2 regions of the Thalassospira sp. MIT121401 genome follow, and region 1 is predicted to be linked to the other one. Evidence: riboswitches for the same ligand, from Rfam matches in the RefSeq annotation. Region 1 holds a riboswitch; the other holds the start of a gene.
What was found. A riboswitch is a leader RNA that binds a small molecule or an ion and turns the genes downstream of it on or off. The one in region 1 is predicted to bind thiamine pyrophosphate.
Positions count from the first base shown of each region.

Region 2: it holds a riboswitch for thiamine pyrophosphate, as region 1 does, so the genes downstream of both, thiM (hydroxyethylthiazole kinase) here and SIB88_RS14190 (ABC transporter ATP-binding protein) in region 1, are expected to answer to the same signal.

Region 1 is NZ_CP138926.1:3,076,218-3,080,429, reverse strand. Features, by position in the region: gene SIB88_RS14200 (ABC transporter substrate-binding protein) at 1-264, opposite strand, end outside; gene SIB88_RS14195 (ABC transporter permease) at 343-1,155, opposite strand; gene SIB88_RS14190 (ABC transporter ATP-binding protein) at 1,152-1,949, opposite strand; TPP riboswitch at 1,940-2,051, opposite strand; gene SIB88_RS14185 (acetoin utilization protein AcuC) at 2,227-3,378, shown strand; gene SIB88_RS14180 (DUF192 domain-containing protein) at 3,375-3,821, shown strand; tRNA gene SIB88_RS14175 (tRNA-Pro) at 3,980-4,056, shown strand; gene SIB88_RS14170 (ETC complex I subunit) at 4,201-4,212, shown strand, end outside.
Region 2 is NZ_CP138926.1:598,555-602,766, forward strand. Features, by position in the region: gene SIB88_RS02795 (hypothetical protein) at 1-158, opposite strand, end outside; gene thiE (thiamine phosphate synthase) at 370-1,002, opposite strand; gene thiM (hydroxyethylthiazole kinase) at 999-1,808, opposite strand; TPP riboswitch at 1,885-1,990, opposite strand; gene SIB88_RS02810 (Tex family protein) at 2,120-4,212, opposite strand, start outside.

The DNA.
Region 1 (4,212 bases):
CTGATAATTGACCGCCACATCCCCCTGACCGGCAGCAACAAGGCGCGGCGGCGCGGACGGGTCGCTTGGTTCAATCAGTTCAACATCAAGGTCATGCTTGGCAAAGAAACCCTTTTCCTTGGCAACGATCAGCGGTGCGTGATCCGGGTTCACAAACCAGTCCAGAAGAATGACCAGCTTGTCGGCGGCAAAGGCCGATGAAGACGTGCCAAGAACCATTGCGCCCAATGCGGTCGCGGTGATCATGGATTTAAGGCGTGACATGGATGAACCTCCGTAAGATGCGCCAAATTATTCGTATGAGGATTTAAACCGCGGCCGATCTGGCTGCGGGGAATTGTATTACCGAACCGGTTTCAGGCTGTCGGGCTGCCAGGGCAGGGCGGCGCGCAGGACGCGATCAACAATGAAATATTGCGTGATCGAAAAGGCGCACAGGATCAGAAGACAGGCAAAAACCATATCAATCTGAACCCGGGCATTGGCATGCAACATCAGATAGCCAAGCCCGTGGCTGGACCCAACCCATTCACCGATCACCGCGCCAATCGGGGCAACGGCGGTGGCAACCCGGAAACCCGATGCAAAGGCCGGAAGAGCAGCGGGCAGGCGTATGTGGGTCAAAAGTCGCCAGCGACTGGCCCCCATGGTCCGTGCCAGATCAAGCCAGCCGGTTTCAGTGCGTGCCAATCCGTCAAAGAAGGCGACCGTCACCGGGAAGAAAATGATCAGGGCGGCCATGGCAATCTTGGATGCCAGACCAAAGCCCAACCAAAGAACCAGAAGCGGTGCCAGGGCAAAGAACGGAATGGCCTGCGACACCAGAAGGATCGGCATCAGCCAGAACCGAACCGGCGAAAACAGCGCCATCGGAATGGCCGCCAGCGTACCAAGGGCGGCCCCGGCAAACAGGCCAATCACCGTTTCGGCGATGGTATATTGCGCGTGATCAAGCAAAACATCATGACGGGCAATCAGGGTGGCCCAGACATCTGCGGGCGTTGGCAGCATGTATTTCGGCGCACCGGTAATCAGAACCAGCGCCTGCCATGTTGCAATCAGCGCAACCACAATGATCAGGGGCCGCGCAAGCATAAGCCAGCGGCGTTCTGTCAGTGGCTTTTTATGGGGATGAGGATTGTTTTGAAGGCTCATGACAAAGCCTCCGCACCATAATCCGTGCTGATATCTGCACCAAGTTGGCGCAATAATTCGGCCTGCTGGGCCAAAATGGCGGGGTCGGTGATGTTGCGCGGGCTCTGACCATCTGGCGTGATCGCATCGGCAAGGGTGGCCGGGGCACCCGACAGGACATGAACATGATCGCCAAGACGCAATGCTTCAAGCGGGTCGTGGGTTACCAGCAATACCGTCTTGCCGCGCAAAACCCGTGCGGCCAGTTCCTGCAAACGTAATCGATTGACCGGATCAAGGGCTGAAAACGGTTCATCCATCAGGACAACCGGGCGATCTTCCATCAGGGTGCGGGCAAGGGCGGCACGTTGTTTCATGCCCCCCGAAAGCTTTGCCGGGCGCAGATGGGCGGCATCGGTCAAACCGACTTCGGCGATCAGGTGTTCGGCGCGCGCATGATCGGGGCGTTCCCCGCGCAAGACCGCACCAAGTTCGACATTTTCGCGCACCGTGCGCCAGGGCAAAAGCAAATCCTGCTGCGCCATATAGGCGATGCGGTTCCTAAGGATTCCGCCGTCAGAACAGGTGATGTTACCGCTAACATCGCCTTCGACCAGACCGGCAAGAAAGCGCAAAAGCGTGCTTTTGCCAACGCCGCTGGGACCGAGCAAACAGGTAAAGCTTCCGGCCCGAAGGGTCAGATCAAGATCATCAAAAACATCAACGCCACCAAATGCCACACGGGCACCCGACAGGTGGATATCGAAACTGGTTGGATTTTGCGCCTGCTGGGGCGCTTGTTCTGTGTCGCGCATTCGATCCTTCCTACGCCGGTCTTAACCGGTTCAGGTTCAAAGGGTCGTTCGGCAACACCGAACCTCTCAGCCGATTTACGATCGGCCCCCCCGGAGATGACGGGACTATGCGCAGTCAAAACGCGTCCGTCAAGTTTTGTGACAATTTGTGTCAGGCGCTGCGCGCGATAAAGAACGATGATCGGTGTGTCAGATCGCTGTAATCAGCCCTTGCAGAATGGCGTGAATGCACGCAATGCTGTGGGCATCCTGCCGTTGAAATTGACTGACATCTGTTGTGACCATCTTGCCCGAAACCCTTCCTGATTATCGTCGGGGTGACATAACCCCGCGCATGATTGCCGCCGAAATTTACCGCGGGTCCAGTTACGGGCCGAAACATCCATTGGCGATCCCGCGGGTGTCGCTGGTGGTCGATATGGTGCATGCGCTGGGCTGGGTGGATGAAAGCACCTATTTGACGGGGCCGGTGGCCACACCCGATCAACTGGCACGGTTTCATGACCCGGAATATGTCGATGCCGTCATGCAGGCCGAACGTGACCAGTCCCTTCCCGAGGAGGTCATGGTCCGGTTTGGTCTGGGTAAAAATGGCAATCCGATCTATCCGGAAATTTTCCGGCGTCCGGCGACTGCGGCCGGATCATCGATCCTGGCAGCGCAATTGATTGCCGATGGCGGCATCATCCATCATCCGGCCGGGGGGACGCACCACGGATTGCGCGACCGGGCATCGGGGTTTTGTTACTTCAACGACCCGGTTCTGGGAATTTATGCGCTTCTCGATTCGGGGCTGGATCGGGTGTTGTATGTTGATATTGACGCCCATCACGGGGATGGCGTGCAATATGCCTTTGCCGAAGATGACCGGGTTCTGACCGTTTCCATGCATCAGGAAGATTTATGGCCCAAGACCGGTACGATTGATGACGTGGCCGGGGGCATGGCCCGCAACCTGCCCATGCCGGGCGGGATGAATGACGACGAGATGCGGTTCGTTCTTTTTGAATATTTGATTCCTCTTGCATTAAGTTTTGCACCACAAGCTATTGTTTTACAATGTGGATGTGATACTCTTGCCGAGGATCCGCTTTCAAAACAGCTTTTGGGCAATCAATCGATCTGGGAAGTCGTGGGGGCGATGACCAGATTGGCGCCAAGAAGTCTTGTTCTTGGCGGCGGAGGATATAGTCCATATGGGGTTGCGCGCTGTTGGTCCGGGGTGTGGGCGACCATTAACGGGATCGAAATACCACCTGTGTTACCCATCACAGCGGAAAATATCCTGCGTGTCATAAAATGGTCGCATAGTCGTGGCAGACAGCCGGCCAACGAGTTGTTTACAACTTTGGCGGATCCATGGCGGGGCGGCGCAATCCGGGACGAGGTCCGGGAACGCGTCAGAAGACTAAGAGGGTATGGGGTATGAAGTCGTTTATTCAGATGGCTTTGGTGGTGTGCTTTATCAGCGCAGCAGTGGTTGCGGGGCTTAATGCAAAGGCAACCGGATTTGAACGATCGCGCATTCTCGTCGATGGTGAGGTCTATAATGTCGAAATGGCCGTCACCCCGGAAGAACGATCGCGCGGCCTGATGTTCCGCACCGAAATGGCCAGTGATGCCGGGATGCTGTTTGATTTCGGCGGCGCACGTGACATTTCAATGTGGATGAAGAACACCTTCATTTCGCTTGATATGCTGTTCATTGATGCCAGTGGTACGATTGTCGGCATTGAAAAGCGCACGGTACCGCAATCGGAAACCATCATCCCGTCGCCAAAGCCGGTGCGTTTCGTGCTTGAGCTGAATGGTGGCTCGGCCGACAAGATGGGCTTTGAGGTTGGCGAAAAGGTAGAAGGCCTGCCGCGCTAGGGCGTTGTGGCCAACCCGCCCACAGTCAAAAGATCAATCAGCAATAGCAAGGCCGCAGACCATATCTGCGGCCTTTGGTTTTTGTGCATGTTTTTCGGAAAAAACGCATAATGCGGTCTTGCCCACCCGGCATTATGGTGCTAAATCCACATCCGCGTCGGGGAGTAGCGCAGTCTGGTAGCGTACCTGCTTTGGGAGCAGGGGGTCGCGAGTTCGAATCTCGCCTTCCCGACCATTTCCCTTTTTGTTGTCTGACGGTGATCCAACAGGATTTCCAATTCGCGACAAAAGGTGTAAAAGATGAAGTATTGGTAGGGGTTAGAGAGGCCCGTTAAACTGCCATAACCATCTTATCCCGACGGTCAAGACGAGGGTCCCGATGAAGGTCCGT
Region 2 (4,212 bases), 2.1 Mb from region 1:
GTCAGAATGACTTCACCAGCCGGCTTTTCAGAGCTGATAGTAACACTGTCGGTCGTCGGTTTCGGGGCAATCCGGATGGCTGCCACAGCCGCGGTCGTTCCGGTCAGGATACAGATCAGGGCGATGGCGACCGGTTTGCTGCGCATAGATTTCAACATGATATCCCTCGCGCTTGTGTGCATCGATCTCATGGAAACAAGATGCACCCCGAAGCCGGAGAATTAGCGGCGCAATTGCGGCATTTCCGTGCGGTTTGCTGCGCGGGGCGGGGGACAGCCATGCGTCACTGCCATCAAAACCCCCGCCAGACCGGAAGTTCGGGCGGGGGATTTTGACGATGAATTTCGGGTCAGGTATCTGATTAACCGGTTATTTCCGGGCTTTGATGGCATCAGAAATCTTGCGGGTAGCGCTTTCGGGGTCGGGTTGGCCGCAAATTGCCGATACAACCGCAATGCCGTTCGCACCGGCTTCAAATACCGGCTCGACGTGATCGCGTTTCAATCCGCCGATCGCAACGGATGGCAAACCGGCGATCCGAACCAGACTGGCAAGGCCATCAAACCCGATGGCCGGTTTGTGATCGGGTTTGGTCGGTGTGGCAAAGACCGGTCCAATGCCGACATAATCGACAATCGACCGATCAACCTTGCTGGCGACAGTTTCGTCTTCGATCGACAGGCCAATGATCTTGTCCGGGCCAAGCCGGTCGCGCGCCGTTTTTGTCGGCAGGTCATCCTGACCGACATGCAATCCATCAGCACCAATGGCGATTGCGGCGTCGATATCGTCATTTACAATCAGCGGTACACCGGTACCGCGCATCGCATCCATCAGTTCGCGCCCGATGCGTATCAGACCTTCGGTACCGGCTCTTTTGTCGCGCAACTGGACGATGGTTGCACCGCCAGCAATCGCTGCCAGGGTGGTTTCGACCATCGAATGGGTTCGGCACAGCTCGGGATCAAGCACCAGATAAAGGGACAGATCAAAGGATGTCATAGGACCTCGATACGCGCAGTGCCGGCAAAGGTTGCAGCATCAAGATTATGCAGCCCGTCAACAAAGGCCGTCATGAAGGATGCCGGACCGTTGGCTGATTTTGCCGCGATGCTTCCCGCAACGGCAAAATTGGTCAGGGCCGCGATGGTGGCTTCAAATGCCTGATCTTTGGCGATTGCGGTATAGGCGCCAACAAGTGCGGTCAGCGAACAACCCATGGCCGTGATTTTCGGCATCAGGTCCGAACCACCGGCAATGCGGACATTGCGCGTTCCATCTGTGACAAAATCAACCTCGCCCGTGACGGCAACAATGGCCTTCTGCGCGGTGGCAAGGGTGCGGGCGGCTTCTTCGGCCTGTTCGACCGGATCGCCACTGTCAACGCCCTGACCGGCACTTTGGCCGCCGCCAAGGGCGATGATTTCGGATGCGTTACCGCGAATGACAGTCGGGTTCAATTTCAGCAACCGGGCAACCGTATCGCGGCGATATGTGGTTGCGAAATGTGCCACGGGATCAAGAACCCATGGCTTGCCCGCATCATTTGCCGATTTGGCCGCGGCAATCATGCCTTCGACCCAATGGGGCGACAGGGTGCCGATATTGACAGTCAGTGCGCCTGCGATTGCGGCAAATTCCCCGGATTCTTCGGGTGTATGGACCATTGCCGGTGATGCGCCCGCCGCCAGAAGGACATTGGCAGCATAATTCATCGCAACATAGTTGGTGATGCAATGGACCAGCGGATTGGTCGCACGCATTTTTTCAAACAGCCCGGTCGCGGTGGTGGAAAGATCAGTCGTCATGTCGAGGCTCCAATGCAGCAAACTCAAGTGCGTTTGGAGACCCAGTTCGAAGTCGGAAAGATGGAGAACGCCAAGGATTTCGCGTTCACACCGTCCCTACGCCAGTATGAACTGGATCAGGTTCAAAGGGTCACTGCGCGGCAGTTTCTCAGCCCCCTGACGGGGCTCCCCTTGGTGAATGCCCAAAATGGGTTTTAATGTGCTTTCTGTCAATTCATCCTGTCGGTCACAGCATGATCAGGGACCAGAATGCAAACGGCGGGGCAGCTTGCGCCATCCCGCCGTTTGAAAATGTCGTTGGTTCGTCGTGATTATTTGCGACGTTCCATCGCAGCCTTAAGGGCGGCAGCCATCGCACCGCCGTCGCCGCCCGAATTTCCGCCGGCATTACCGCGATTCCCGCCGCCAGATGTATGTTGCGGGCGACCGCCATGACCACCGCGTGGTGCCTGCCCACGGTTATCGGACCGTTTTTCACGCACAGCTTCGTAATCCGGGGCCGATTTCATCGAAAGCCCGATACGTTTGCGGGGCGCGTCGACTTCCATCACCGTCACCGAGACGATCTGACCGGCCTTGACCACCTGGCGCGGATCTTCGACGAATTTGTCGGCCAACTGGGAAATGTGAACCAGACCGTCCTGATGGACTCCGATATCGACAAATGCCCCAAAATTGGTGACGTTGGTGACCGTTCCTTCAAGCTTCATGCCGGTGCGAAGGTCTTTGATTTCATTCACACCATCGGCAAATTTCGCGGTCTTGAATTCCGGGCGCGGATCGCGGCCGGGTTTGTCAAGTTCGGCCAGAATGTCGCGGATGGTCGGGACACCAAACGTGTCGTCAGCGAAATCTTCGGCGCGCAGGGTCTTGATAAAGGCCGAGTCGCCAATCAGGGTCGCCAGCGGTTTTGATGCCTTTGCACTGATTTTTTCGACCAGCGGATAGGCTTCCGGGTGCACGGCCGATGCATCAAGCGGGTTCTGGGCGCCACGAATACGCAAGAAGCCGGCACATTGTTCAAACGCCTTTGGTCCCAGACGTTCGACCTTTTTAAGGTCGGCACGGGACTGGAACGCACCGTTTGAATCGCGATAGCTGACAATATTGCGCGCCAGCGTTTCGGTCAGACCGGCAACACGGGTCAAAAGCGGAATGGATGCAGTATTCAGGTCAACACCAACACCGTTCACGCAATCCTCAACCACGGCATCAAGGGACCGCGCCAGTTTGGTTTCCGATACATCGTGCTGATACTGCCCGACACCAATGGATTTCGGTTCGATTTTGACCAGTTCCGCCAGCGGGTCCTGCAAACGCCGGGCAATTGATGCTGCTCCGCGCAGGGATACGTCCAGATCGGGGAATTCTTCGGCTGCGAATTGCGACGCCGAATAGACCGATGCGCCGGCTTCGTTAACGATGACCTTGGTGGCCTTAAGGGCCGGGAAGCGTTTGAGAAGCTGACCGGCAAGTTCATCCGTCTCGCGCGAGAACGTGCCATTGCCAATCGCGATCAGTTCGATCTTGTGACGTGCGGCAAGGGCGGCAAGGGTATTAAGCGCCCCTTCGAAGTCATTGCGCGGCTGGAACGGGTAAACTGTTGCGGTATCGACCAGTTTGCCGGTGGCATCGACAACCGCGACCTTAACCCCGGTACGAACCCCCGGATCAAGACCCATGGTGGCCTTTTGCCCGGCCGGTGCGGCCAGCAGAAGATCCTTGAGGTTATCGGCAAAGACCTTGATTGCGCCTTCTTCGGCGCTGTCGCGCAAGGTGCCAAACAGATCAAGCTCGATCGACAGCGACAGTTTGACGCGCCAGGTCCAGCGTACCGTATCAAGCAGCCATTTGTCGGCTGCCCGGCCCTTATCGGCAATACCAACATGGGCGGCGATCATGATTTCGGCCCGGCCCGGCTGACTGCGCGGACGGTCTTCGTCCTCTTTGCCAAGGGTCAGCTTCAACTGAAGGATATCTTCGTTGCGACCGCGGAAAAGTGCGAGCGCACGGTGCGACGGGCAGGTTTTGATTTTTTCGGAATGTTCGAAATAGTCGGAGAATTTCGCGCCTTCGGCCTGTTTGCCTTCGACCACCGTTGCGGTGATTTCGCCTTCGTTCCACAAATGGTTACGCAGTTTGGCGACAAGGTCGGCATCCTCGGCAAAGCGTTCCATCAGGATCTGACGGGCGCCATCAAGGGCGGCCTTGGTATCTTCGACGCCCTTTTCGGCATCAACAAACTTGGCGGCCTCGGTTTCCGGATCAAGGGTCGGATCATTGAACAGGCCATCTGCCAGCGGCTCCAACCCTGCTTCGCGGGCGATCTGGGCCTTGGTACGACGCTTTTTCTTATAGGGCAGATAAAGATCTTCCAGACGCGTCTTGGTATCGGCTTCGTTGA